Regions from separate parts of the Sphingomonas molluscorum genome, predicted to be linked through region 3. Evidence: predicted binding sites of a transcription regulator. Region 3 holds the regulator's gene; each other region holds the start of a gene.
The links. Region 3 encodes LexA, which represses DNA repair genes until DNA is damaged. Its sites were predicted from a motif close to GTTCCNCNCTTGTTCT; they were not measured.
Positions count from the first base shown of each region.

Region 1: ABDZ92_RS16305 (DUF6771 family protein) is a predicted target of LexA. The motif match lies at 6,064-6,079, and genes of this name have one in related genera.
Region 2: recA (recombinase RecA) is a predicted target of LexA. The motif match lies at 2,952-2,967, and genes of this name have one in related genera.

Region 1 covers NZ_BAAAEL010000015.1:425,110-434,682, forward strand. Annotated here, with positions in the region: gene ABDZ92_RS16260 (hypothetical protein) at 1-441, opposite strand, end outside; gene ABDZ92_RS16265 (Ogr/Delta-like zinc finger protein) at 555-890, opposite strand; gene ABDZ92_RS16270 (hypothetical protein) at 887-1,342, opposite strand; gene ABDZ92_RS16275 (transcriptional regulator) at 1,378-1,683, opposite strand; gene ABDZ92_RS16280 (hypothetical protein) at 1,759-1,896, opposite strand; gene ABDZ92_RS16285 (tellurite resistance TerB family protein) at 2,478-3,263, shown strand; gene ABDZ92_RS16290 (RNA-directed DNA polymerase) at 3,403-5,175, shown strand; gene ABDZ92_RS16295 (hypothetical protein) at 5,251-5,538, opposite strand; gene ABDZ92_RS16300 (hypothetical protein) at 5,695-5,970, shown strand; gene ABDZ92_RS16305 (DUF6771 family protein) at 6,087-6,278, shown strand; gene tnpA (IS66-like element accessory protein TnpA) at 6,483-6,944, shown strand; gene tnpB (IS66 family insertion sequence element accessory protein TnpB) at 6,941-7,294, shown strand; gene tnpC (IS66 family transposase) at 7,351-8,982, shown strand; gene ABDZ92_RS16325 (immunity 53 family protein) at 9,200-9,532, opposite strand.
Region 2 covers NZ_BAAAEL010000006.1:70,977-80,549, forward strand. Annotated here, with positions in the region: gene ABDZ92_RS08180 (hybrid sensor histidine kinase/response regulator) at 85-2,478, shown strand; gene ABDZ92_RS08185 (response regulator) at 2,519-2,872, shown strand; gene recA (recombinase RecA) at 3,043-4,137, shown strand; gene ABDZ92_RS08195 (family 43 glycosylhydrolase) at 4,506-5,453, opposite strand; gene ABDZ92_RS08200 (S10 family peptidase) at 5,514-7,169, opposite strand; gene ABDZ92_RS08205 (hypothetical protein) at 7,250-7,792, opposite strand; gene ABDZ92_RS08210 (TonB-dependent receptor domain-containing protein) at 8,002-9,573, shown strand, end outside.
Region 3 covers NZ_BAAAEL010000008.1:67,342-76,914, reverse strand. Annotated here, with positions in the region: gene ABDZ92_RS09685 (SLC13 family permease) at 1-1,185, shown strand, start outside; gene ABDZ92_RS09680 (hypothetical protein) at 1,280-1,483, opposite strand; gene ABDZ92_RS09675 (citrate synthase) at 1,483-2,766, opposite strand; gene gltX (glutamate--tRNA ligase) at 2,785-4,230, opposite strand; gene ABDZ92_RS09665 (ComEC/Rec2 family competence protein) at 4,271-6,457, shown strand; gene lexA (transcriptional repressor LexA) at 6,854-7,528, opposite strand; gene ABDZ92_RS09655 (molybdopterin molybdotransferase MoeA) at 7,583-8,761, opposite strand; gene moaC (cyclic pyranopterin monophosphate synthase MoaC) at 8,758-9,225, opposite strand; gene trpC (indole-3-glycerol phosphate synthase TrpC) at 9,222-9,573, opposite strand, start outside.

The DNA of each region.
Region 1 (9,573 bases), on a different contig from region 3:
ATCGCAGCGGGTGCAGCTGGTCGCCGTCGCCCAGCTGGGCATGTCATGATCGTGGGCCGAGGTGCCGCAGCCGCGGCAGACGCGCGGATGGCGACGCTGGTCTGCATCAGCGAGCTGCTGGTAGACGTCGGCATCGAACGGCATCACCGTGGCGATCGCGTCGAGCGTCTCGCGCATGCGGGCGCGGACGCCCGGCGCCTCAAGCATGACCAGGAGCGAGACGATGTCACCGCCGCCGACGAGCATGCCGGCGGGCAGTTCGCCGGCCTCTACCAACGCGGTGCGCAGGTCCGTCAGGCGCGCGGCCAGGTCGCGGATCTCAAGACCAGCGGCCTTGCGGCGCAGGCGCAGATAGCCCTCTGGCGTCAGCGGCTGCGCGTCGGGGATGCGGGGGAGGAACCGCTTGCGCGGCGGCGTGGCGAAGGCGTGACGGTGCAGCATGGGGCATCCTTTCGGGAACAGGGCAAAGCGGGGGCGATGCCGGCAGCGGGGTGCAAAGCCGGGTGAACAGGGCAGTCGGGGAGGAGCGGGAGGGCGGCGGGGGCCGCCGCGGATCAGCCGCTCATGGGATCGGGCGCCTGGGCGGCGCTGGGGCCGTCCTCATTTGCCGGTTCGCGAGTATCGTCGTTGGCCGGTACCGGCAGGCGCTTCGGCCCCAGGTTGCGGTTGCCGAAGGGCAGGTGGACGGCTGCGCTCGGCGTCGCGCTGGGCACGATGGTGCGAACCGCCTCCAGCTGCGCGACGAAGGTGTGGCCGCAGCGGTGGTTGGTGCAGGCATAGTCCAGCTCGCGCACCAGGCTGGTGACCTGCGCGCTGCTGCGGACGATCGCGCGCGATCGGCAGTGTGGGCAATCGAAGGAAGGCTGGCGCGGACGCGCGGTACGACTCATTGGTGGGAACCCCCGGCTTTCCCGACCGGCCCCGCGCCGGTCCTGAGGAAACTGAACAGCCGGCGCTTGATGGCTGCGACGGCAGTCTCGGCCTCGTCGGCTTCGAGCAATGCGCGCTGCACATCGTTGGGGCTGTGGCCGGCCTGGCAGACCGACAAACTGGCGGCGATCAGGTCGCCACATTCGCGGGCGGCCGTGGCCACCTCGCTTGAGAGGGCACGCGCGCAGGCGGTGCGATCCTCGACCGTGATCTTGAGCTGCGCCGCATAGGCGTCATGCAGCGGCGCGTTCTCGCCGCCGGACGCGAGGTATGCGGCGTCGAGGGCGATCGCATGAGAGAAGCCAGGGCAGGAGGTCGTCGCCTCGTTCGTCCAGTCGCGGATGCACGCGACCGAGCGGCCCACGACCGCCGCCGCCGCTGGATAGCCGATGCGGCCGGCAATCTGCAGCACGGCGTCTGCCGCAGTGTCGGGCGTCCGCGGTGCCATCAGGGGCGCTTCCCATAGAAAGCGGCGTTTGCTTTCGACGCGACGACCGGTGCGCTTGGCTTTACGGCTGGAGCGTCAGAGGCGGAAACAGGGTCGGTGGGGTAGATGTCGGGACGCAGCGCATGACGAGGAACGCCGAAGGCAGCCTCCGCCTTGAGGACGTACTTCGCCGATAGGGGGCGCTTCCGCTTCAGCAAGTAAGAGATCAGCTGCTGAGAGGCGCCAGTTGCCTTCGCGAAGGCAGTTTGGCTGCCCGCCAAACCGACCGCACGCTTAAAAGCTTGGATGCTAGCGTCATGTTCCATGGCAATCGGCGTACAAACGATACAAGCAGAATACAAGCCGTTTGTACGACGCTTGTACAAATTTGTTTGTAAGCTCTAGCTGTGAGCACGGTTGAGGAAGAAGGCGCGTGGCTTCGCGCTCAGCGCCAGCGGCGTGGCTGGACGGCGGCTGATGTGGCTCGCGTAGCCGTTGAGCAGGCTGCCGAAGCGGGCGTTCCGATCTCGCTGACCCAACAAGCGGTGTCAGCTTTCGAGAATGGACGCCTCAAGACGGTACCCATGTGGGTCTCTTGGGTCCGGCGGGCCGTTGATGACGTGCCGGCAGGCGCGGCACCCGCAGCCGCGCAGGTAATCCCTATGTCAGTGATGCTGCCTAGTGAGGCCGCTTTGGCGCGCATGTTCGAAGGGCTGCTTCGGCCGCTCGATCGAACGGCGCCAGTGGACGAGCTCGCGCGAATTCTCGCTCAGCGGCTTCCAAATGGCCTAGCGCGGCTTGCAACCGCTCTTCCGCCCGAGGCGACGGCGCCAGAGACCGTTCCCGATGCAGCGCCTCCACCTCCCGCCACAGATCATCCCGCGTCCCAGCGAGGATCGCGCACATGACCTCGCAGCGTAGGCAGGCAAGCTCGCAGCCAGGGGCGGTTCGGAAGACGGGTTCGTTCAAGAGCGGCTCGATGAGTGTTCCTATTCCGTTCGCATTTGGCCATGCGAGGTCTTGTAGGAAAGCGGCGGCAAACACGCTGCCCGCGACGCGATGTTCGAACACGTCCTGGGGTGAAGCAGCGGGCTTCTAAGGGGCGACGATAGGGGGGAGCATGGGGGCACTTCAGGAGTTCGCGGTTAAGGAGGCGGTTCTGCCGCCTGGTCTCACGGCGTTGCTGGACTGCGAGGACGTCGACACGCTTCCCGACGCGCCGACAGATTCGGACGAACCGCAGGCGATTGCCGGGTTCATGTGCGTCATCGAATATGCGGATAAAGACGGTGCGGTCACCGAGCGTCTGATAACCTGCCGTCGCTATCTCACAATCGGCGGCAACGCGTCCGTCGGCGCGATCTGCGGCAACTCCAGGCGTTACAAGCTCTTTCGCTGCGACCGGATCATGGAGGTATGCGACGCGGAGACGGGAGCCTCGCTCGGCGACGGTTCCTATTTCGAGCGCTTTACGGTCAGCGCAGCCAAGCCGCTGGCGGATATGTGGGACACCACATCGCCGCGAAAGTCGCTGATCGTCGCCGGCTTGAACGTGCTGGCGTTCATGGCGCGTTGCGACGGCCAATGGCACCCGCTGGAGACGCAGACGATCGAAGATTTCATCTGTTCGCTGTGGCTGCGGAAGGAGTGGGAAGGATCACCGCCGCTCGACCGGATCGTCGCGCACGCCCGCCGGCTCGCGCCCGATGGCGAGGTGTTTGAAAGCGCCATCCGGCAGTACGCGCACAGCAGCACCTCTCGGGCGGTGCTGACGCAGTACGTGCAGCGGGTGATCGCCGCCGATGGCGTCATCTGTGAGGACGAGCACCGGTGGGCGGCATGCTATGCCGAGTGCATGGAGGAAGCGGTTGCTGTGGAAGCTGGGGCGCGGCGCCTAGCACGGTAAATGTACCGACAAGATGCAACTGGTGCGCTGTTTGTCAGCGAGATCCTGATGATCATGCGGCTCCGCGTCCGGTGGCAGCGGGTCGTCCTTCTTTGGGGTTCGATGATCAACGGTGCTGCGCTGAAGGGGAGCTCTTCTGGTGACACGGGATGAACGCCTGGAGGCGCTCTTAGCTCGCGGCTATTTGCCCAAGGAGCTGCCGCCCCCATTCACCAGTAGGAACTTCGCCGAAAAGATCGCCGATATTTCCCGAATATGGGGGGAATATGAAGCTGGACTCAACGCGCAGCAGCGTCGGGCGTATCCACCGGTCAGCAACTATGCGCAGTTTGACATGGCGCGTAAAGGACACTCTAGGCGGATGCTCGGTGTGCCCAATCCTGTAAATCAGTACTATCTTTCTTCCGCAATCACGGACCACCAAGACGACTTTGAGCGCATATACGACCGCTCATCAATAAGCCTTACACCAGCCAAAATCGAGGCGGTTGGGAAGCGGGCTGTGAACATGCCAAAACTTTCACTACTCAGCGAGAAACGCATTCAGGCGTATGCAACGGCTCGCGCCATTCTCCAAACTGATGTACTTAGCTTCTATCATGCTATTTACACTCACTCGATTCCATGGGCTCTGCATGGTAAAAGGATTGCGAAGCGTAATCGCAACCCAGCCGATCCCGCAATGTACGGTAACCGCCTCGATGCGCTGTTACGTGCCTGCCAAGATGGTCAGACCATCGGTATTCCCGTGGGACCCGACAGTTCGCGTATCATATCCGAACTGATCTTGTGCGCAATCGAGGAGCACGTCGGCTCTGTTAATTTCGGGCGGGTTGTTGGCGGTTATCGCTACATGGACGACTTTTTTCTTTGCTTCCGCTCGCATGTTGATGCGGAAGCCTTTCTCGCTGCCCTTCGAGAGGCCGTACTGAACTTCGGTCTACAGCTAAACGCCTCCAAAACGCAGATCGTTGATGCGCTTAGCTTCAATGAAGAAAGCTGGCCGGGTGATATCACGCAGTTAGGGATCGCACGTTCTCCGGAGGAGCAGCGTCGAAACTTGATGCGTTTTTTCACTGAGGTAATTCGACATTCCAAATCACTCCCTGACGAGAGTATCGCATCGTTTGCGGTGCGAAAAACGTCTAGAACTCTCGTACTTCGGGAAAACTGGGACATATACGAGCCTTTTCTCCTGCGAGTGGCTCGGGAAAACTCAAATTGCCTCGACTCAGTTGTTAAGTTGCTATGTAGCTATGCTGCGGCCGGGTACCAGATTAGTGAGCGTGTAAAATACTTTGCAGAAAGTATGATCGAGGAGCATGCTCCTTACAATCATCACTATGAAGTGGCTTGGACGTTATGGCTTTGCCGATCGCTATCTATTCGGCTGGGAGAAGCTGCGACCAGGGCAGTGGCTAGGGTAGAAAACAGTCTGTGTGCTTGTCTTGTTCTGATGCTACGCAGCCGCACGCTGCTGACAGGTCGGGGTGCAGTCTCGGAGTGGACTGGCACTGTAGATGCCGGAGACCTGCGGGGTGAGCATTGGATGCTGGTTTATGAAGCCGGTATCCGCAAGAGCTGGGCCTTGCCGGGCGCGGAAGCAGCAGTAGGTGCCGATCCGCATTTCCGTATTCTGCGAGATCTTGGCGTCTCATTCTTTGATGCAACGGCAACAAACGTGGCTCTGGAGCTCCCAACGATCGACCATTTACTCGAGACGAGCTTAGCCGGGCGCCGTTCTGCGACATTACCCGGGGCGATTCGGTTCGAGTCGAGAATACCGCGCTACCAACGGCGATATGAGAAACTCGGCGAAGATTATGGCGGGGATGTCTCGGACTGGGGGACTCCTGGTGCCTTCGATACAGGCTTCTTCGATGAGGATGATGATGAGGAGGCCCCATTATAATCCAGCGGACTTTGTCGGGCTTCGGGCATTCTCGCGATTCTTTCGGTGACTCGTCGTCCTGCCTGCTTTCCAGCTTCACTTACGTCTAAAGCCCACGATCGCCCAGCGCTGCGCGTCAAACGCAGGCTTGAACCCGGCGACCGTCACCGGCTGTTCCGGCTTGATGTCGGCACGGCCTAGGGCGAGGTTCAGCCCCAGCGTGCGCGGCTGGCGCGCGGCGCGGCTGCTCTCGGCCGCCGCCTTGGCGTCCGCTTCGTTGGCATAGGTGCGGGACAGCATGCGGGCACCGTCCTTCTTGCGGACCGTCACCGACTGTTTCTTCGCGGCGCCGCGATCGTGCCAGCTGGCGGTGACGCCGGTCACCTCTTCCTGCTTCTGCAGCTGATAGTCGTGCCGATCGCCGTCGCCGCGGTAGATGGCGAGCTCCGGAGGTTGACGCCGCAGATGTTCGCCGCCTTGCCGAGCGGCGCCAGCTTTGCCAATCCATAGCCGGCAGGCGGCACACAGAAAGGGCGCGCGATGTTTCTGACGATCCTGGCCGCCGGTCTGGCAGAGCCGAGCTTGGCTGATACCGTTCGATCCTGCTCAGCGGCGGTGCATAGTGCCCAGCTTGAGGATGCGATCTACGCTTGTTCGCGACAGACAGAGGAGGACACCGCTTGCGGCGCCGCCCTGGCGCTGGGGAGATCCGCGCCATTCGCGCTTCCGATGCTGCCCGCGGGAAAGAGAGCCGCTGCTCTCGCCTATTTCGACGCCAGGGTTACCGCCTGCATCGAGCATGACGAGGGCTTGTAGAAGCAGTGAGAGTGCAAGCTGCTTTACGCTCGCGCCGGCCTTCAACATCACCCGCAGCCCCTACGGCGCCATAAAGCAGCTTGCACGAATCGCGGAACAAGACGAGAACGCGGGCCATGACGACCCCCGACTCCTCCAGCCTCGCGCAGACACTCCTTCACGCCCCGGGGTGGGCCCGCATGGGGCTCACGGCGCCCAACCAGCGCCTGCGCGAGAGAGCCGCGGCCGAACTGGCTGAGACGATCCTCGACGCCTTAGCGCGTCCGCAGGCGGCCCACGACGCACGGCAGATGCCGCTGCCGCTCTGAGGTGTCCGCGAATACCCGGCTGGACAGCCTGAGCGACCTGACGAAGCACCGCGCGAACCTGCGTGTCCGCTGCTCATGTGGTGCAGAGCATGTTTTCGATGCTCGCGTAACCGTCCGGTTAGCCGCGTGTTGCCGACTGTCGCGTAGCCGTTGATGTCCTGACCTGTGGTGGTCTCCTTCTGGAGTCCAGAAGGAGGTCAGGAGATGGGGCGGATGGAGGTCATTGCCCGGACGGAGCGCCGGCGGACCTATAGCGAGGCGGAGAAGGCGGCGGTGGTTGCCGAGGCGTCGGCGCCGGGCGTGACGGTGCGCGAGGTGTCCCGACGGCTCGGCATTGCCGAGAGCCTCATCTACAACTGGCGGTCGGCGCAGCGGAAGGCGGTGAGCATCGCCAGCGAGCCGTTGCAGTTCATCCCGTATGGCGTGGTGACGGACGCCGCGTGCGCAGAGCTCGCTATGGCGCTTACGCCTGCGACGCCCGCCCCGGCACCCGCCAAGCCGGTGCCTTCTGCCGTACCGGCAGAAGAACTGGTCCGCCCGCATCCGGGGCCACGACCGGGCGGCATCGACATCGACCTGCCGACCGGGGTGCGGCTGTCGGTCGACAGCTACGTCAACGAGAAGGCGCTCGCCCGCGTGCTGCGGGCGCTGGGGCATGCGTTGTGATAGCGCTGGCGCCCGGCACCAAGGTCTATCTCGCCTGCAAGCCGGTGAGCATGCAGAAGGGCTTCGACGGGCTGACCGCGCTCGCCAGCCAGGTGCTCAACGCCGACCCGTACTCGGGTCATCTGTTCCTGTTTCGGGGCAAGCGCGGCGACTATCTCAAGGCGCTCTACTGGGACGGCTCGGGCATGTGCCTGTTCGCCAAGCGGCTGGAGAAGGGCCGGTTCGTGTGGCCGCCACTGGTCGATGGCGGCATCGTGCTCAGCCCCGCGCAGCTGGCCCTGCTCATCGAGGGCATCGACTGGCGGCGCACTGTGGCACCGGCCCCGGTGACGGCGCCGACCCTCGTCTGAACGGCGCTTTTCGTCCTTTTTGCTTGGCCCGAGTCGGGCCGGTGATAGAATGGGCCATGTCGCTGGCGATGGTCGATCTTCCCTCCGACCCGGACGAACTGCGCGCCTTTACACAGGTGTTGCAGGCCCAACACGCAGCCACTGCTGCGGAGCTGGCCAGCACCGCGGCCGAGCTCCGTGCGGCCAAGGCGACCATTCAGCTGACCGCGCTGGAGATCGAGAAGCTCAAGGTCCAGCTTGCACGGCTCCGGCGCATGCAGTTCGGCCAGTCGTCCGAGCGGCTGACACGCGAGATCGAGCAGCTGGAGCTGCGGCTGGAGGAGTTGGAGACGTTCGAGGCCGAGGCGACCAGCGCATCCGCTGACACCGGCGTGCCGGCACCCACCCGCGAGAAGCGGAAACCGAAGCGCCTGCCGCTGCCCGACCATCTGCCGCGCCACGAGGTCGTCCACGCCGCTCCGCATGCCGATGGCTGCGGCGCGTGCGGCGGGACGATGTCGGCGCTTGGCGAGGACGTGACCGAGGTTCTGGAGTATGTGCCCGGCCGCTTCCAGGTCGTGCGCCACGTCCGCCCCAAGCTCGCCTGCCAGCGGTGCGACGCCATCACCCAGTCGCCGGCTCCGGCGCTGCCCATTCCGCGCGGCAAGGCTGGTCCCGGCCTGCTCGCGCACGTGCTGGTGTCGAAGTATGCCGACCATCTGCCGCTCTACCGGCAGGCAGAGATCTACGCTCGGGAAGGCGTCGAAATCGACCGCTCGACCATGGCGGACTGGGTGGGCCAGGTCAGCTGGCTGCTCCAGCCGCTGGTCGACCACGTCCGCCAGCACGTGTTCGCGGCCGACAAGATTCACACCGACGACACGCCCGTGCCGGTGCTAGCACCGGGCACCGGCAAGACCAAGACCGGCAGGCTGTGGGTGTACGCTCGCGACGACCGGGGCTGGCAGGGCATCGGCCCGCCGGCAGCGGCATATTTCTACACGCCCGACCGCAAGGGCGAGCGACCGCGCGCGCATCTCGCCAGCTTCAGCGGCTTCCTGCAAGCGGACGGCTATGCGGGCTACGACCAGCTGTACGATGGACGCCGGCAGCCTGGCCCCATCGTAGAGGTGGCGTGCTGGGCGCATGTCCGGCGCAAGATCTACGACGTGTGGAAGGCGACAGGCTCAACGACGGCGCGTACCGGCGTCAGCATGGTCGACCTGATGTATGAGGCGGAGGAACTCGGACGCGGGCTGCCGCTGGAGGACCGGCTCGCGCGCCGGCAGGTCGTCAGGGTCGGCGTGGACGGCTTCTTCAACTGGGCCGAGGACACCATGCGACGCATCTCGGGCAAGGGCGCGCTGGCCGACGGCATCCGCTATGCCGTGAAGCGGCGCGAGGCGCTGACCCGCTTCTGCGACGATGCCCGGCTCGAAGCGGACAACAACCGTGCCGAGAACTGCCTCCGTCCCGTCGCGCTCGGCCGCAAGAACTACCTCTTCGCCGGCTCGGACAAGGGCGGTGACCGCGCAGCGGCGATCTACACCCTCATCCAGACCGCCCGGCTCAACTTCATCGACCCCGAAGCCTGGCTGCGCGACGTGCTCACCCGCATCGCCGACGGACACCCCATCAACCGTATTGGCGAACTCGCGCCTTGGCGCTTCTCAACGCATGCCTCTGAAAGTAGACAAAAACCTCAATAACTGGCGGGAGCGGAGGTCCGGCCACCCTAACGGTTCCGCGCTCTTGCCTGCCGTTGCGCGCGCCTCTTCTTTCGCTTTGCGGTTTCTTCGGGCTGGCGCGCCAACTGAGCCCGGTTTTTGCCTTTGCGAAACGGCTTCGCGACGTAGCTCGCTACGTCAGATGAGAACCAAGATACCAGTTCAGAAAGCGTGTCGCGGATCATCTTTGAACACCTAATTAGCTGACGGCTGACGCCTCAACCCAACGGCGGAACACGCCGATAGCCTCGCATAAGTCGAGCGGCCCGCAGGCAACCTCGAACGCTTTGCCTTGCACGGAAGCAACCCACCAGCTGCCGGTTCGCTGCCACTCCGCCAAGTCATCGCTAGGCTCACCATATTCCACTCGCTCGAAAGGCAGATCCTGCATGGCTGTGCCGGTCAGTTCGATCCGAAGCGACCACCCAGGATTGTCGAGCGTGTCGATCTTCACGCCGTACAAATGCTCCCAATCATCATTGCACTGCGCCAAATACCATTGCGTCAGCCACTTGAGGTTATCGTCGCTCATGCCGCAGCATCACCCAAGGCGACTACATCCGCAATGGGCCG
Region 2 (9,573 bases), on a different contig from region 3:
GGCGCGCGCCACGCCACCCGTGGTGCGCGCCGGCCTGCGGCCAGCCCGCTTGACGGTGCCTGGAAGGGCGCCCAACACGCCGCGATGGCACGCGTTTCCACCGCCACCGACGGCCCGGCCAAGGTCGACCGTCTCCCGTTCTTCGTTGCGCTCGGCATCGGCCTCGTCGCGGCGCTCCTCGTCCTCAAGATGGTCGGGGAGCCCGTGCTTGCGGCCGGCTTCCTGGCCGCAGCGCTGATCGTCCCGGCGGCGCTGTTCGCCTGGTACCGGTTTTCCAGCGTGCCTCCGGTCGAGGCGCCACCTGCCGACTGGGCCCTTGCGCACGCCCTTGCCGAAGCGAGCGAGGAAGCGCTCGCCGTCACCGATCGCGCAGGGCAGTTGGTTTGCGCGAACGGGCGCTATGCCGAGCGGTTCGGCGGCTATCCGACCCCGCCAGGACTGCCGCTGGAGGAAGAGGGCGCGGCGCAGCTTGCAGCCGCCGGACGCGCGGCGTGGCGCGACGGTCGTGCCTCTGCCTGGATCCGCGCGGACGGCACCGTGCTGGAAGCCGCCATCGAGCGCGTCGGCGACGGGACGCTGGTGTGGCGCTTTTTCGGTGGCGGCCGCGCGACCGCTTCGGTGGAGGCGGAGCAGTGGCTGTCGGGCCCGCACGGCGATCGGCTCGGCGGGGCAGGCATCATGGCCGCACTGCTTGGCTCCGACGGCCGTATCCGTTCCGCCAACCGCGTCTTGCGCGCCCGAGCCCTCGGGCATGAAGAGGGCTCGATCGTCGGCCGCGACTTCGCCCGTTTCCTCACCACCGACGGCGAGGGGCGCATCCGCTTTGAACGCGAGGGCGCAGGCGGAAACCCGTTGCGGCTGCTCCAGGTGCCGTTCCTGCCCGACGAAGGGGCGCCGATGCTCGTCGTGCTGCTCGACGAGGAGGCGGCCGAGGCTGCCGCGCCGATCTCCGGCGGGGCGGCGGGGCATGTCCGGGCGCTGGTTTCGCTGCTTCCGGTCGGCATGGCCCTGATCGACCGCGACGGCCGCTTCCTGCACATGAACCACGCCTTCGCGCGCGCGACCGGCGTCAACACCAACGCGCCGCCGCTGTACCCGGGCGATCTCGTGGTACGCGAAGACAAGGGCGCGCTCGCCGACGCGATCCGCCGGTTTGCGGGCGGGGCGCAGCACGCCTCGGACATGGCGGTGCGGCTGATCAGCCACCCCGACGAGCCGATTGCGGTCACCATCGGCGGCGGGCGCGGGCTTGGGGACGCTGCGGTGCTGTTGACCCTCAAGGATACGGGCGAGGAGTCGCGCCTGAAACGCCAGGTCGCGCAGGCGACAAAGATGCAGGCCGTCGGCCAGTTGGCCGGCGGCGTTGCGCACGATTTCAACAACATATTGACCGCTATTATCGGCCATTGTGACCTGATGCTGATGCGCCATACCCCCGGCGACAGCGATTATGACGACATCCAGCAGATCCGCGCCAACTCCAACCGCGCAGCCAGCCTGACCCGCCAGCTGCTCGCCTTTTCGCGCCAGCAGACGCTTCGGCCGCAGGTGCTGCAGCTTCCCGACGTGATCTCCGAAGTGTCGAACCTGTTGAAGCGCCTGCTGGGAGAGGCGGTCGAGCTGGTGGTGCGGCACGGTCGCAACCTCGGTCCCGTGCGCGCGGATCCCGGCCAGCTCGAGCAGGTGGTGGTGAACCTGGCGGTCAACGCCCGCGACGCCATGGTCGCCAAGAACCCCAACGGCCGCGGCCGCCTCGTGATCGAGACGCTGGCGATCGGCGCGGCCGAGGTGCGGGCGATGGAGAACGAGGTGCTTCCGGTCGGCGACTACACCGCGGTGCGGATCACCGATACCGGCACGGGCATCGCACCGGACGTGCTGCCCAAGATCTTCGAACCCTTCTTCACCACCAAGGAAGTGGGCAAGGGCACCGGGCTCGGCCTCTCGACCGTCTACGGCATCATCAAGCAGTCGGGCGGCTATATCTTTGCCGACTCGCAGGTGGGGCAGGGGACCTCCTTCACCATCTATCTTCCCGTCCATTCGGCGCCGGCGATCGCTGCTCCGCCCGCGCCGGTGCTGCCGCGGCGGGAGCGCCCCAGCGACATCTGGGGCACCGGCACGATCCTGCTGGTGGAGGACGAGGACATGGTCCGCTCGGTCGCCGAGCGCGCGCTGACGCGCCAGGGGTACAAGGTGCTGACGGCGGAGAATGGCGAGGCGGCGCTGGAGCTCCTCGCCGACCATCCGCAGATCGACCTGCTCGTGTCCGACGTGGTGATGCCGGCGATGGACGGGCCGACCATGGCCCGGCACGTCCGGCGCATCTATCCCGACCTGCCGATCCTCTTCATGTCGGGCTATGCCGAGGAGCAGCTTCGCCGCTCGATCGATCTTGGCAACGTCGCGTTTCTGCCGAAACCCTTCTCCGTTCAGCAGCTTGGCGAAGCTGCTCGTGACGTTCTGGCAACGAAATGAGGCTTGGCGTTCGTGCCGTCATCTGCTTAGACGCGCGGGCATGACAGCTCCCCAGCGTATCCTCATCGTCGAGGACGAGCCCCTGATCGCGATGATGCTCGAGGATTTCCTCGATATCCTCGGCAAGTCCGTCGCCGGCACCGCCGATTGCGTCAGCGATGCGCTGTCCCGGATCGAGGAGGGCGGCATCGATGCCGCGATCCTCGACGTCAATCTGCGCGGCGGTGAGAAGAGCTGGCCGATCGCGGATGCGCTTGCCGCTGCCGGCATTCCGTTCGTGCTTGCCACCGGTGGGTCCGGCGACGCGGTGGAGCCCACGCACCGCGACCGTCCGGTGTTGCCCAAGCCGTTCACCATGGATGGCGTGGAGAAGGCGCTTACCGAACTCGGCTGAGCGCCGTTCTGTTTCTCCAGTTGTTGTACGTCCGGGGCGCTCCATCCGCGGGAGTGATGCGGCGTGTCCGTCTCATGTAGTTCGCCTCTTGTTCTCACGGAACAAATCGAATACATGGCGAACAACGCGTTGAACGGCTCGCGCGGTTGCTCTAGCGATGGAGGCCACGAATGGCGGCAAACCTCAAGGTGATCGACAGCAAGATGGCAGCGACCAACGACAAGGCTGCGGGCGAGCGGCAGAAGGCGCTCGATGCGGCGCTCGCGCAGATCGACCGCGCGTTCGGCAAGGGTTCGGCGATGAAGCTGGGCCAGAAGGAAGCCATGCAGGTCGAGGCGATCTCGACCGGTTCGCTCGGCCTCGACATCGCGCTCGGCGTCGGCGGCCTGCCGCGCGGCCGCGTGATCGAGGTCTATGGTCCGGAAAGCTCGGGCAAGACCACGCTCGCGCTCCACGTGATTGCAGAGGCGCAGAAGAACGGCGGCACCGCCGCGTTCGTGGACGCCGAGCACGCGCTCGATCCCGTTTATGCCAAGAAGCTGGGCGTCAACATCGACGAACTGATCGTGTCCCAGCCCGACACCGGCGAGCAGGCGCTGGAGATCACCGACACGCTGGTGCGTTCCAACGCCATCGACGTGCTGGTGGTGGACTCGGTCGCGGCGCTGGTGCCGCGGGCGGAGATCGAGGGTGAGATGGGCGACAGCCACGTCGGCCTCCAGGCCCGCCTGATGTCGCAATCCTTGCGCAAGCTCACTGGCTCGATCAGCCGCTCGCGCTGCATGGTGATCTTCATCAACCAGTTGCGCATGAAGATCGGCGTGATGTACGGCAATCCGGAGACGACGACGGGCGGCAACGCGCTCAAGTTCTACGCCTCGGTCCGCCTGGACATCCGCCGCACCGGCCAGATCAAGGACCGCGAGGACATCATCGGCAACTCGACGCGGGTGAAGGTCGTCAAGAACAAGGTCGCCCCGCCGTTCAAGCAGGTCGAGTTCGACATCATGTACGGGGAGGGCATCTCCAAGATCGGCGAGATCCTCGACCTGGGCGTGAAGGCCGGGCTGGTGGAAAAGGCAGGCGCCTGGTTCAGCTACGACTCGGTCCGCATCGGGCAGGGTCGCGAGAACGCCAAGACCTTCCTCAAGGAGAATGACGAACTCCGCGACCGCCTGGAGCGCGCGATCCGTGCGCGTACGGAAAAGGTCGCCGAGGAAATGATGACCGGCCCCGATGCCGAGGACGGCGACGACGATCTCTGATCGCCCGCTGATGCCCTGAGAAAAGGCCCGCTGGCTTCCCGCCGGCGGGCCTTTTTTATGGCTACACTCGGCCGCGGCCAGGATCTTCTCGTTGCCGGATGCTCGAGGGACTCCCTTGCCAGCGTGACTTCACGCCGAAGTAGGAGAGTTCACCTACTTCGTACCCCGGCGGAGGCCGGGGCCCAGCTGCGATGGCTGCCGAACGTCAGCGTAGCCCTTCGCCTCACGGCGCCAGGTTGTGCGCGCCGTACCGCACGGAGCACCGCGAGCCGCCGCATCGTACGCTCGACGCCGCCCGCCCTCCAAACTCCAGACGCGCCGCGACTTCCCTCGCGCAGGCGCCCCGGCAGATCAGGGCGCTCGCTGTGTCAGTCGCTCATCTTGACCGGCTGGATCAGCCCGGACGCATCATAGCGGATCTGCTGGATCGCCACCCGGCGTTCCCCGACGTAGGGGCCGTTACCGGTTTGCCCCTCCCAACGGTGGTAGACGATCAGCCACTCACCCGTTTTCGGATCCCGCACGAAACTGTGGTGCCCAGGGCCCTTGTACTTGGCATCGGCCGTCAGGATCGCGCCGCGATACTGCCAGGGCCCGGTCGGCGAGGATGCGGTCGCATAATGGACGGAATAGTCCGAGCGGTTCCACCGACCGTGGCTGTATGAAAGATAGTAGACGCCGTTCCGCTCGTGCACGAACGCGCCCTCGGTGAAGTGCGGCGGCTGCTCGACGGGGACCTCGCGCGCGATCGTCACCATGTCCGGGGCGAGGTCGAACACCCGCAGCTTCGCGCCGGCACTGCCCCCCGCGTAGAGCAGTCGGCGTCCGGATCTCGGATCGATGAAAACGGTCGGGTCAATCGCTTCGAAGCCGTCGCCGCCCGTCAGCAGCGGCTTGCCGCTGTCAGTGCAGGGGCCGGCAGGGCTGGAGCAGACGGCCACGCCCAGCCGGCTCGGCGTCGGATTCTGCGGGCCGATCGAATAGTAGAAATAGTATCGGCCGCGATCGACGACCATGTCCGGCGCCCAGAGGTAGTGCACCGGCGCGCCGTCCGCCTTGGTCCAGCGAATGTCCCTCAGCCGCAGCAAGGGGTGCTTCTTCCAGTTCCGCCGGTCCGCCGTGGACCAGGCCTGAAGGCCGTCTCCGCCAGTGGGATAGATCCACATCTTGCCCTCCGCCACCATGGCCGAGGGGTCGGCCCCCGCAAAGACCGACGGAACGTCCTGGGCCACACCCGCAGTGGCTGAGAGGAGCAGGGCGGTCGCGGCGCCTGCAAGCGCGCTACGACGATGGTGGGAAAGCATCCTGTACGTCATCCGCCCACTCTGCCGGTGCAGCCGCGGGAAGCGCAAGGGTGCCCGAGCCGGCCGCCAGCCTCAGTTCGGCCCTTGCCCGGGCTCGCCTGCGGAAAGCGATGGCGCCTGCGGCGGCACGGGGCTGCTCGCCGCCTCGACCGCTTCGTCGTACCAGCCCGCCAGATCGACCTTCATCTGGTGCAGCGCTTCCGGGTTCACATAGCTCATGTGCCCGGCGGGATAGTAGCGGAACGAGAGGTTCCCCTGCTGCGACCGCTCCAGCATCATGTGCCCCAGGTCGTTTTCGGTCCCGAAGAACGGCGTTGCCATGTCGTAGTACCCGTTCAGCGACAGCACTTTCAGATACGGGTTCGCGCGCATCGCCGCGCCCAGGTCCAGCGCCGTGTTGGGGTTGTTCTGCGCGCCAAAGCCGCGTCCCGGGGCCTTGTGCTGCCAGTTCCACGTCCAGCCGGCGGCCTCTCGGGCGCTCAGCCGGTAGGGCATCTCCGTCTTGTAGCCGAGCGTATGGGTCACGTAATCGTGGAAGGTCGCGATGAACGCGCCGCTGATCGCGTCCGATGAGGCATCGGTTTCCGGCCGTTCGCCGGCCGCGTCCGGATCAATCCCGGTGTAGCGGGAGTCGAACCGGCCGATGGTCTGCCGCCGGTCGCGCAGCAACTCCTTCTGGAAGCGCGCGAGGTCGACGCGGAGGTTTGCCTGCTTGATGAACGCTGGCGAGAGTCCGATCAGCTGGCTCATCTGCTCGGCGATCGCGTTTTCTTCCGCGGGCGAGATGGTCTGCCCCTTCGCAAGCGCCGCGGCATAGGGCCCGACCGCAAAGGCGCGTGCCTGGGCGACGGCCGTTGCCACGTCGGCGGGCGGGTTCGGCAGCTTGCGGTGGTACCAGGCGGTCGCTGCAAAGCTCGGAAGATAGTTCAGGTACAGCTGGTCGAGTCCCGGCTGGCGATAGCCGTAGTTCATGATCGAGGAGAGCAGCACCACGCCGTTCAGCGCCATGCCCCGGTCCTGGAGCTGATAGGCGAGCGTCCCCGACCGCAACGTGCCGTAGCTTTCGCCGAACAGGAACTTGGGGCTGTTCCAGCGTCCGCTCTTCGTCACGTAGCGCAGGATCGCCTTGGCGAACACGTCGGCGTCCTCGTCGACACCGTAGAAAGCCTCGGGCTTCGCGTCGCCGAGCGGCCGCGAATAGCCCGCGCCGATCGCGTCCAGGAACACCATGTCCGTCTTGTCGAGCAGCGTCTCGCCATTCGGTCCGAAATCATAAGGTGCCGGCTTGATGAACTCGGGGTTGGTGGTCTTCAGGCGGACGGGCGCGAAGGAGCCCATGTGCAGCCAGAAGGTCGGGCTGCCGGGACCGCCGTTGTAGAAGAAAGTGATCGGGCGCTTGGTGCCGGGCTTGGTGCCGTCGAGCGTGTAGGCGGTGTAGAACATGCTCGCTGTCGGCTTGCCCTCGATGTCGCGCACGGTGAGCGTGCCCGCGATCGCCGTATAGCCGAGCGACCGGCCGCCGACCGTCACCCGGCCCTTGGATCGTGCTTCCTGCTCCTCGACTGGTGGAATGGCCCAGCCTGCCTCGGCCTGCTCCTTCATCTTGTCCTTGTGATCCTCGGCCCCCGCGCGCCCGCGCTCCACTTTGGGCTCTGCAGCCCCCTGGGCAGTCGCTGCGGCAGAAGAGCAAAGCAGCAGGGCGACGAGAAACCTGACACCGATCGACATTCACAAACCCCCAGAAGAAAACATGAATTCGGCACCGGCGCCCAGCCGCCCGCACGAGGCTGGCCGCACCATCGGCAGGGTCAGTTCACCCGCCGCACCCGCATGGCAGGCTGGCCCGCCACATTCGCCAGATAGCTGCCCATTGCCGCCCGGCGGATCGCGATCGCCATTCCCGGCTTCGGGTCGCGCGCCAAGGTGCGTCCGTCGATCTGCTGCCAGCGCGCGCCATCGGCGAGCACCATGACCCACTTCCCGTCCGGCGTCGTGCTGACACCTTTGATGCTGGTATCTATGCGGGTGGGCGGAGGGGGCGCCTGTTCCTGCTCGCGCACGGCGATCGCCGGGGCGGAAGCGCTGCGCCCGAATTGCGCCGCCTGCGCCTCCGCGATCCGGGTCCGAGTCGCCACCACCAGATCCCCCTTGTTCAGCAACACCTCCACCTCTGCGGTGCGGGCGTCGAGGCAGCGCAGTCGCGCCGCCGCGTCGGTGATCGTGCGGCATTGGAGCAGGGCCTGCAGGGGCTCGGCCCGACCCGGGTCGGCCTGGCGGGCGAGGGCAGTGGGGGAGGTGAGCACAAGTCCCAGCCCGAACGCCATTCCCAAAGCCGTATGTGCGGAAGCCATACTTCGATCCCCCGACGCACGCCAGTGGCGACGCGCTGTTCCTGAACGTTGCATTTATGCGACAGTGTCGCGCCATTTTCTTTCATCGTGAAAGCAGTCTTGCAACTATTTTTGTGCAGTGCATCGTAGGCGGACGAACAAAAGTTCGAGAGGCATGATCCTGAAAGATTCGAGCCCGTCTGGCTCGGGGGCAACAGAAGGGGAACTGCATGAATCGCAATCGTGGACGCCGCCTGGCGCTGCGCGCCGGCGCCGCACCTTTGGTATTGATCGCCGCTACACTCGGCTTTCCTGCTTTCGCGCAGGATGCGCCTCAGGAAAGCACCTCAACCTCGCAGAATGTCGGCATCAGCGCCGTACCGACCGGCAGCGGCGAGCCGAACCAGAGTGTTGACGAAAACCAGGGTACGATCGTTGTTACGGGATCGCGTATTGCACGCCGCGATCTGACTTCCGACAGCCCGCTCGCAGTCGTTTCCCAGGAAGAGTTCAAGCTTTCCGGCGCAGTGAACGTCGAAAGCGTAATGAACACGCTGCCGCAGGTCATTCCCGGATCGACCGGATTCTCGAACAACCCTGGTGGCGGCGTCGCGACGCTGAACCTGCGCGGTCTCGGCTCCAACCGGAACCTGGTGCTGGTCAACGGCCGGCGCTACATGTTCTATGACACCTCGCAGGTGGTCGATCTCAACACGATCCCGGCGTTTCTGATTGACGGCGTCGACGTCGTCACTGGCGGCGCCTCGGCCGTGTATGGCTCGGACGCGATTGCGGGCGTGGTCAACTTCCGCCTCCGCAACGACATCAACGGCGTTGAAGCCGGCAGCCAGTACAGCATCACCGGCGAAGGCGATGGCCGTCGTTGGGACACCTACCTCGCGATGGGCACCGACTTCGACGAGGGTCGCGGCCACATCACGGCTTATGGTGAGTATTACCAGCGCGGCGCGATCTTCCAGGGAGCACGCGACTTCTCGGCTGTTGCCCTGGGCGACGACGGCACCAGCCTGGTGCCGCTGGGCAGCCCGTCGGTCCCGAACGGCCGCTTCTACGTGAACCCGTCGACGGTCTGCGTGGGTGGCACCGGCGCGACCTGCGCCGGCGGCACGAACTTCACCCGCGGCGCGGGTTCGCTGTCGGCGAACGGTACGCTTGGTCAATATTACACCGGCCCGAACACTTCGCGCCCGTTCACGACCGACGACTACTACAACTACGCGCCGGACAACCTGCTCCAGGTTCCGCAAGAACGCTGGATGCTGGGCGCCTACGCCAACTACGAGGTGAACGAGTGGTTCAACCCGTATCTGGAGGTGTCGTTCGTCAACAACCGCGTTCAGAACGAGCTGGCGGCGACGCCGATCAGCGGCACGTTCGGCATTGCGCTGGACAACCCGTTCCTCTCGGCGGCGGATGCCTCGTCGCTGGCTGCCATCGATGCGCAGGAAGCTGCCATCGACGCAGCGCTGATCGCGGCCGGCGGCACGGCGCGCTACGGCAACCCGGGCGTGGTCAACGTCGCGCTCGCGTCGCGCACCAACGCGGTTTCCTCGCGTCAGGCGCTCGACGATCGCAACGCGTTCCGCGTGCTGATCGGCACCACGGGCGCGGTGACCGGCGACATCAAGTATGACGCCTATTACAGCTACGCCCGTACCCGGAACTCGAACATCCAGTACGGCAACATCTCGCGCTCCGCATTTGCGGCCGAACTGCTGGCGAACCGCCTCAACATCTTCGGCCCGGGCCTGATCTCGGCCGAGGAGATCGCCGCGATCTCG
Region 3 (9,573 bases):
CTGTTGCCGGGCGACCGTCGCGCCGCGCCGACCATGGGCGAGGCGCTGGACATCCAGGACTATGTGACCGAGGCCCGCGTCGCGGAGCGATCCGAGGCGGTGGGGGAGACCATCGCCGCCTTTGTCGCCCGCCACGGCCATGACGTCACCGTCACGCAGGTGCTGCGCGCCGGCATCCGCACGACGCCCTGGCGTGAGCTCGAGCTCCGCGCCGGCGACGTGCTGATCCTCGGCGGCGCCCCCGACACGCTCGAACAGGTCATCGCCGGCGACGGGCTCGAGCTGGAGGGGCACGACCGCGCCCAGCCGCAGGGCAGCGAGCACGACGAGGTCGGCGTGATCGAAGCCGTGCTCGGCGCCGACTCGGTGCTCGTCGGCCAGACTGCGGGACGCATGCTGCTCCAGGCGCGCTATGGGGTGAACCTGATTGCGATCTCCCGCCGGGGCGAGCGACTGACGCGGCGCCTTGCGAACACGGTGCTCTGCCCCGGGGACGTGGTGGTGTTGCAAGGGCCGCTCGGACTGCTGCCGGAGCGGCTTCGCATGCTCGGCTGCCTGCCGCTTGCCGAACGCTCGCTGCGGCTGGGCAACGCGCGCAAGGGGCTGCTGCCGCTGGCCGTGCTGGGCGTGGCCATGGCCGCGACGGCGAGCGGGCTCGTCCCGGTGGCGGTCGCCTTCTTCGCGGCTGCCGCCGTCGTGATCCTCACCGGATCGTTGCCGGTGCGGGACGCCTATAGCCATATCGAATGGCCGATCCTGGTGATGCTGGGCGCGCTGATCCCGGTCAGCGACACGCTGCGCACCACGGGCATGAGCGACATCATCGGCGTCTGGCTCGCGCAGACGGCGGCGTCGCTTCCTGTCTGGGGTGCGGTGGGCCTGATCCTGGTCGCCGCGATGGCGGTGACGCCGTTCCTCAACAACGCGGCCACGGTGCTGGTGATGGCGCCGATCGCCGCCACGTTCGCAGGCGATCTGGGGTACCGGCCGGAGGCGTTCCTGATGGCGACGGCCGTGGGTGCGGGCTGCGACTTCCTCACCCCGATCGGGCACCAGTGCAACACGCTGGTGATGGGCCCCGGCGGCTACCGCTTCGGCGACTACGCGCGGCTGGGGGCACCGCTGTCGGTGCTCGTCCTGCTGCTCGGGACGCCCTTGATCCTGTGGGTATGGCCGGTGCACTGATCCGGCCTGGGAGGGTGCATCGGGTCGCGGCGCTATGGGCCGGGCGCTGTTGGAAACGGCAGGACCCCGGAATAGAGGCTGCCTGACGAAGTCGCTAGCCGCGCATCCGCCGTGCGATCAGGATCGCGACCAGCCCTGCGACGGCGGTGACGGTGCCGGTGAGCACCCAGTCATATTGGTCGATCATGAAGCTGGAGGCCGGCCAGCGGATGATGCCCACCCCCTGGCCGATCCAGAACAGCCCGACGATCGCCGCGACCGCGCCGGCGATCATCAGCAATCGTCGGGATACGCGCATCAGCGCTGGCCGATCTCGACATAGTCGCGCTGCGTCGGGCCCGTGTAGAGCTGACGCGGACGACCGATCTTCTGCGCGGGGTCCGAGATCATCTCGTTCCACTGCGCGACCCAGCCGACGGTGCGGGCAAGGGCGAACAGCACGGTGAACATCTCGGTCGGGAAGCCGATCGCCGACAGGATCACGCCCGAATAGAAGTCCACGTTCGGGTAGAGCTTCTTGTCGATGAAATACGGGTCCTTGAGCGCGATCTGCTCGAGCTCGCGGGCGGTATCCAGCACCGGATCGTTGATGCCCAGCTTGTCCAGCACCTCGGTCGCGGCCTTCGACAGCACCTTCGCGCGCGGGTCGAAGTTCTTGTAGACGCGGTGGCCAAAGCCCATCAGGCGGAACGGATCGTCCTTGTTCTTCGCACGCGCGATGTACTCGGGGATGCGATCCGGGGTGCCGATCTCGCGCAGCATGTTGAGCGCCGCCTCGTTGGCGCCGCCATGTGCCGGGCCCCACAGGCAGGCGATGCCCGCCGCGATGCACGCGAACGGGTTGGCGCCCGACGAACCGGCAAGACGCACGGTCGAGGTCGACGCGTTCTGCTCATGGTCGGCGTGGAGGATGAAGATCTTGTCCATCGCCGATTCGATGACCGGATCGACCTCATATTCCTCGGCCGGCACGCCGAAGGTCATGCGCAGGAAGTTGCCCGTGTAGGACAGCTTGTTGTCCGGGTAGAGGAACGGCTGGCCCACCGAGTACTTGTACGCCATCGCCGCGATCGTCGGCATCTTGGCGATCAGGCGGTGGCTGGCGATCTGCCGCTGCACCGGGTCCGTGATGTCGGTCGAGTCGTGGTAGAAGGCGGAAAGCGCGCCGACGACGCCGCACAGGATCGCCATCGGGTGCGCGTCGCGACGGAAGCCGCGATAGAAGTTCGCCAGCTGCTCATGCACCATGGTGTGGCGCGTGATGGTGTTGGTGAACTTGTCGAGCTCGCCCTGGTTCGGCAGCTCGCCGTTCAGCAGCAGGTAGCTGACTTCCATGAAGCTCGACTTTTCGGCGAGCTGGTCGATCGGGTAGCCGCGGTGCAGCAGCACGCCCTGGTCACCGTCGATGTAGGTCAGGCCCGACTCGCAGCTTGCGGTCGAGGTGAAGCCGGGATCGTAGGTGAAGGCGCCGGTCTGCGCATAGAGCTTGCGGATGTCGATGACGTCCGGTCCGACCGTGCCCGAGAGCACCGGATAGTCACCGTCCTTGCCCGCTACCTGCAACTTGGCGGTCTCGCTCATCGGGTGTCGTCCTTTCGTTCAGTGGTTGGCCGGAACGGCCATCTGGTCGGCGATGCGGCCGAGGCTTTCCTCGCGTCCGAGCAGTTCGAGAACGTCGAAGATGCCCGGCGAGGTGCGGCGACCGGTCAGTGCGGCGCGAAGCGGCTGTGCGACGGCACCCAGCTTCACTCCGGCTGCGTCCGCCACGCTGCGTACCGCATGTTCTGTCGTCTCCGTATCCCACCGCTCGACCGCGTCAAGCGCCGTGTGCAGCTGCGAAAGCAGCGCGGGCGCGTCGCCGGCCAACAGGGGCGCCGCCGACTCCTCGATCGACAGCGGGCGGGTGGCGAACAGGAAGGCGGTGTTGTCCGCAAGCTCGTTCAGGTCGGCCGCGCGCGGCTTCAACGCCGGCATGGCGCGGCGCAGCAGATCCAGCCCGGCTGCCTCCGGGGCCTGGGGCAAGCGAGCCGCGACCAAATCGGCGAGTCGGGCGTCGTCCGCCTCGCGAATGTAGTGGCCGTTGACGTGCGCGAGCTTCTTGAGATCGAAGCGTGCAGGCGAGCGGCCGACGCCGGCGAGATCGAACACTTCCACCGCGCGATCGCGGCTGATGATCTCCTCGTCGCCATGGCCCCAGCCCAGGCGCAGCAGATAGTTGTTGAGTGCCTCGGGCAGGATGCCGAGCTCGTCGCGGTAGGCGTCGACACCCAACGCGCCGTGGCGCTTCGAAAGCTTGGCGCCGTCCGCCCCGTGGATCAGCGGGACGTGCGCATAGACCGGGTCCGGCCAGCCGCCCTCGACCGAGTCCATGGCGCGGATCAGGGCCAGCTGGCGGAAGGCGTTGTTGAGATGGTCGTCGCCGCGGATCACGTGGGTGACGCCCATGTCATGATCGTCGACCACCACCGCCAGCATATAAGTGGGGGTGCCGTCCGACCGCAGCAGCACGAAGTCGTCGAGCTCGGCATTGGCGACGGTGACGTCGCCCTGCACCCGATCCGAGATGGTGACGGCGCCGTCCTTCGGCGCCTTCAGCCGCACCACATAGGGCGCGCCTTCCGGAGCGGTGGCGGGATCGCAGTCGCGCCAGCGGCCATCGTAGCGGATCGGCTTGCCCTCGGCCCGCTGCTGCTCGCGCAGCGCGGTCAGTTCCTCGGCGGTGGCATAGCATTTGTAGGCATGGCCGGCGGCGAGCAGCTGGTGCGCGACTTCGGCGTGGCGATCGGCACGGGAGAACTGAAATACCGCGTCGCCGTCCCAGTCCAGGCCGAGCCAGCGCATGCCGTCCAGGATCGCCTCGATCGCCGGCTCGGTCGAACGGGCGCGATCGGTATCCTCGATGCGGAGCAGGAACTTGCCGCCATGGTGGCGGGCATACAGCCAGTTGAACAATGCGGTGCGCGCGCCGCCGATATGCAGGAACCCCGTGGGGGAAGGGGCGAAGCGCGTGACGACTGCGCCTTCAGGCGAGGTTCCGGTATCCATACTTGCGCGCAATTGCGCCTGCTCCCAAGCTCGAACAATCATGGCCACATCAGCCGCGCCCGCCCCTAGCACGGCCCCTCCGAGGCTTCAAATCAACCGGCGGGTGTATTTTTTGCATGTGGTCGAGCGGTGGCTTGAAGCCGAGCGGGACCAGTTGCCGCTGTGGATCCCCGTGGCACTCGGCACGGGCATCGCCGCCTGGTTCGTGCTGCCCAACGTTTCCTCGTGGATGGCGTTCCTGCTCGGCGCGCTTGGAGTCGGGGCAGCGGGCATCGTCTTTCCGCCGGCCGGGCGGCTCGGCCGGATGGTCGCGGGTGCCGGGCTGCTCGCCGCGCTCGGCTGCGCGCTGGTGTGGTGGCGTGCCGAGCGCGTTGCGGCGCCGGTGCTGGCGCGGCCCGGTGTCTTCGCCTTCACCGCGCGGGTGGAGCGGGTGGAGCCCCTGCCTGCGCGCGAGCTGGTGCGGCTGCGGCTCGCGCCGGTCGACATGCCCACGCTGCCGCCGATCGTGCGGGTCAACGTGCCGCAGGAAGCACTTCCTGTCGGTGCGGGGCCCGGTGCCGTCCTGCGGCTGCGCGCGCGACTCGTGCCCCCGCCGCCGCCTGCCGTACCCGGCGCCTATGACTTCACCCGCGTGGCGTGGTTCGACCGCGTTGGGGCGACGGGCCGTGGCTTCGCGCCGATCGAGGTGGTGACGCCGGCGGTCACCCCCGGCGCTGGGCTGCGCAACCGCCTGACCGCCCACATCCAGCAGCAGGTGCCCGGCAGCGAGGGCGGAGTCGCGGCCGCGCTGGTGACCGGAGACCGGGGGGCCATCGGCGAGGACGCGGACGAGGCGATGCGCCGCGCGGGCCTCGCCCACCTTCTGTCGATCAGCGGCCTGCACGTCACGGCTGTGGTGGGCGCGACCATGTTGCTGTTGCTCCGCTTGCTGGCGCTGGTGCCGGCGCTCGCGCTGCGAGTGCGCCTGCCGCTGGTGGCGGCCTCGGGCGCGGCGCTGGCGGCGATCGGCTATACCTGGCTGTCGGGGGCCGAAGTGCCGACCATCCGGTCCTGCGTCGCAGCCCTGCTGGTGCTGGCGGCGCTGGCGATGGGGCGGGAGGCGATCACCTTGCGGCTGGTCGCGACCGGGGCCTTTCTGGTGCTGTTGCTGCTTCCGGAGTCGCTCGCCGGTCCCAGCTTCCAACTGAGCTTCGCCGCCGTCACCGCGATCGTCGCGCTCCACGAACACCCGCGAGTCCGCCGGTGGTTCCAGGCGCGCGACGAGAGCCTGCCGCGACGGCTACTGCGCGGGCTCGGCTCGCTGCTGCTGACCGGCATCGCGGTGGAGGCGGTGCTGATGCCGATCGGCCTGTTCCACTTCCACAAGGCCGGGCTTTACGGGGCGCTCGCCAACATCGTCGCGATTCCGCTCACCACCTTTGTCGTCATGCCGGCGGAGGCGCTGGCACTGCTGCTCGATCTCCTCGGCCTCGGCGCGCCGGCCTGGTGGGTGGTCGAGCGCGCCCTGTCGCTGCTGCTCTGGATCGCCCGCACGGTCGCAGCCGCCCCGGGCTCCGTCGCGGCGCTGCCGTCGATGCCGGGCGGAGCGTTCGGGCTGATGGTCGCAGGCGGGCTGTGGCTGGCGCTATGGCGCACGCGCACCCGGCTGCTGGGGCTGGCACCGTTTGCGGCCGGGGCACTGTGGGCGCTCGAGACGCCCGCGCCGGACCTGCTCGTCACCAGCGACGGCCGGCACCTCGCCATCCGCACGCCCGAGGGAGGCATGGCGATCCTCCGCGACCGAGCAGGCGACTACGTGCGGGGCACCTTGGGGGAGGGGGGCGGTGTAGAAGGCGAACTGCCCCCGCTCGCCGAGCAGCCTAACGCCCGCTGCACCGCCGACGTCTGCGTCGTCGATGTTGCCGCCCCCGACCGCCTCTGGCGCGTCGTCGCAACGCGCAGCGGCTACCTGCTTCCGGTGCGCGAACTGATCGCCGCATGCCGCGACGCCGACATCGTCGTCAGCGAACGCCGCCTCCCGCGCGGCTGCACGCCCCGCTGGCTTAGGCTCGACCGACCGGTGCTCGCCCAAACGGGCGGAGTCGCCATCCGCTTCGATCCACCCGAGGCGCGCCGCGTCCGCGCCCCTGGGGATCAGCACCCGTGGATCACCCCGTCGACAACGGCGCCCGTGGCAGACCGCTGGCCGCGGCGCAGAAGGAGCGGCTGGCACCGCCCGCATTCCTGACGCCGCACCGCGCCAGCTATCCACCTCCGCCCTCGTCATTCTGACAAAGGCCGGGGTTGCTAGCCTCTCCCACGGCACCTGCCACGCATGCTCCTGCGGAGGCAGAAGCCCAGGTTGGGGTGCTGCACGTCGTTGTCCTGCTTGGAACCGAGCCGCCGCCTACGCAGGGACTCGGCGTATCCGACCTCTGCTCCGATGGCGAGGGTCCCGCCTCCGCCGGGCAGGATGATGTGCGCCGGGCGACCTCCCTCGCGGAGCGAACTCCCACGAGCCGCACGCTATGCCCCTTTGGAGAGCCATCACCCTGCGCCCACACGCGCAATGAAGAGCGACATGAGCCGGGTCGCGGCGCGTCAATGGCCGCAACCCGGCTATAGGAGGATCCCAGCGTCCGCCTCAGTAGCGGCGCAGCAGTCCTGCAAGCTTCCCCTGCACCCGCACCTGATCCGGGCGATAGCGCTGCGGATCATAGCTGCGGTTCGCCGGGTCGAGGCGAATCATCGCGCCCTCGCGGCGGAAATACTTCAGTGTCGCCTCGTTCTCATCGATCAGCGCGACCACGATCTCGCCGTCGCGCGCCGCATCGGTGCGGCGGACCAACGCATAGTCGCCGTCGAGAATGCCGGCCTCGACCATCGAGTCGCCCGCGACCTCCAGCGCATAATGCTCGCCCGAGCCCAGCAGCGCGGCCGGCACCGGCAGCATCTGCTGGCCTTCCATCGCCTCGATCGGGACGCCGGCAGCGATGCGGCCGTGCAGCGGGATCTCGATGACGTCGTTGGCGGGAGCGGGCGGCGCGACCGGCGCGCTTCGGGCGGGCGCCGTCTTGACCGGCGCCTTCTTGGCCGTTTCCGGCCGGTCCGGCATCCGCAGCACTTCAAGCGCGCGGGCGCGGTTCGGCAGGCGACGGATGAACTGGCGTTCCTCCAGCGCGCTGATCAGGCGATGCACGCCCGACTTCGACTTGAGGTCGAGCGCTTCCTTCATCTCCTCGAACGAGGGGGACACGCCGGTTTCCTTCAACCGGTCGTCGATGAAGCAGATCAGCTCGTGCTGCTTGCGCGTGAGCATGCGGTCCTCCGTCGGAACAGATATGGAACCTTTAGGAAACGGAGCCGCCCCCTGTCAACCGATATCCAGGATTTCCACCGAGTCGCCTGCGTTTGCCGCGGCAGCATGGGGAGGACGCACGATCAGGCAGTCGGCTCGGGCGAGCGTGCGCAGCATGGAACTGTCCTGCGCGGGGGCGGGAAAAGCCACCCCGTCGCGCAGCTCCGCGCGCAGGTGATCGGCCCTCCGGTCGTTCGCGGCCAGCGGCGCGCCGAGCGGCACCACCCGCCGCCGCGGCAGCGGATCGGCCGCGCCCGCGAGCGTGCGCACCAGCGGCAGCAGGAACAGCGTTGCTGTCACGAATGCGGACACCGGGTTGCCCGGCAACCCCAGCACGACGGCGTCGCCGAGCCTGCCCGCCATCATCGGCTTTCCCGGCCGCATCGCGATGCGCCAGAAGTCGATCCGCGCGCCTGCCGCCTCCAGCGCCGGCCGCACCAGATCATGGTCGCCGACCGAGGCGCCCCCCGTCGTCACCAGCACATCGGCATCCACCCCGGCGAAGGCGGCGGTGAGTGCGGAGAGGTCGTCCGGCAGGATTCCCAGGTCGATCCGTTCGACGGGCAGCCGCCCGAGCAGGCCCGCCAGCAGCACGCCGTTGGACTCCGGAAGCCCGGCGTCGGGGGGGGAACCCGGCGCCACGAGTTCGTCCCCCGTGGCCGCGATCGCCACCCGCACCCGGCGCCGGACGGGAACCATGCCGTGCCCGCCCACCGCCAGCAGCGCTGCCGCAGCCGGCGTGATCGCCGCACCGGCCGACAGCAGCCGCTCGCCCGCGGTGAAATCCAGCCCGGCCGCACGCACGCTGCTGCCGCGCCGCGGCGGCCCTTCGCCCGCCAGCATCAGACGGCTGCTCTCGCGCGCTGCCTCTTCCTGCACCAGTACCGTGTCGGCGCCCTCGGGCAATGCGGCCCCCGTGAAGATGCGCGCCGCCTGGCCTGCTCCTACCAGGCCGCCGAACGGACGCCCGGCCCCGGATTCCCCGATGACCTCCCACGGTCCCGGCAGGTCGGCGAAGCGGATCGCATAGCCGTCCATCGACGACAGTGCGCGTTCGGGCTGGGTGCGCAGCGCCGGCAGATCGTCGGCTGCCCAGCGGCCGATGGCGTCGCGGATCGGCACCGTCTCGACGGCGACCGGCGCGGCCAGGCCCAATACCCGCGCCTGCGCCTCGTCGAGCGGCAGCAGGCTCACGCCTGCCAGTCTCCGGACTTGCCGCCCGACTTGGCGAGCAGGCGAACGCCGTCGATCACCATGCCGCGGTCGAGCGCCTTGGCCATGTCATAGACGGTGAGCAGCGCGACCGATACGGCGGTCAGCGCCTCCATCTCCACGCCGGTCTTGCCGTCCGTCGCGCAGGTCGCGGTCGCAACGATGCCGTCCGCGTCGATCGTCAGGTCCAGCACCACGCGGGTGAGCGGCAGGGGATGGCACAGCGGTACCAGGTCGCTGGTGCGCTTGGCCGCCATGATCCCGGCGACCCGCGCCACCGCAAGCACGTCGCCCTTCTTCACCAGCCCGTCGCGGATCGCCGCCAGCGCTTCGGCCGACATGGTGATGCGGCCGGTGGCGGTCGCCTGCCGCGCCGTCACCGCCTTGTCGCCCACATCCACCATGCGGGCATGGCCCTCGGCGTCGAGGTGGGTGAGGCCGGTCATCGGGTCAGGGCGCGGGTCGCCGCCTCGACATCGTCCTGCCGCATCAGCGCCTCGCCGATCAGGAAGCAGTGGATGCCGTGCTCCGCCATCGCGTCCAGGTCTGCGCGGCCCGTCAGCCCGCTTTCGGCCACGAAGGTGCAGCCCTCCGGCGCATGCGCAACCAGCTCATAGGTGCGATCGAAGTTCACGGTGAAGTCGCGCAGATCGCGGTTGTTGACCCCGATCAGCCGCGTCTTGAGCTTGAGCGCCCGCTCCAGCTCCGGATAGTCATGGACCTCCACCAGCACGTCCAGCCCGCGCTCCAGCGCCGCCGCCTCGATCTCCGCCATCTGCCGGTCTTCCAGCGCC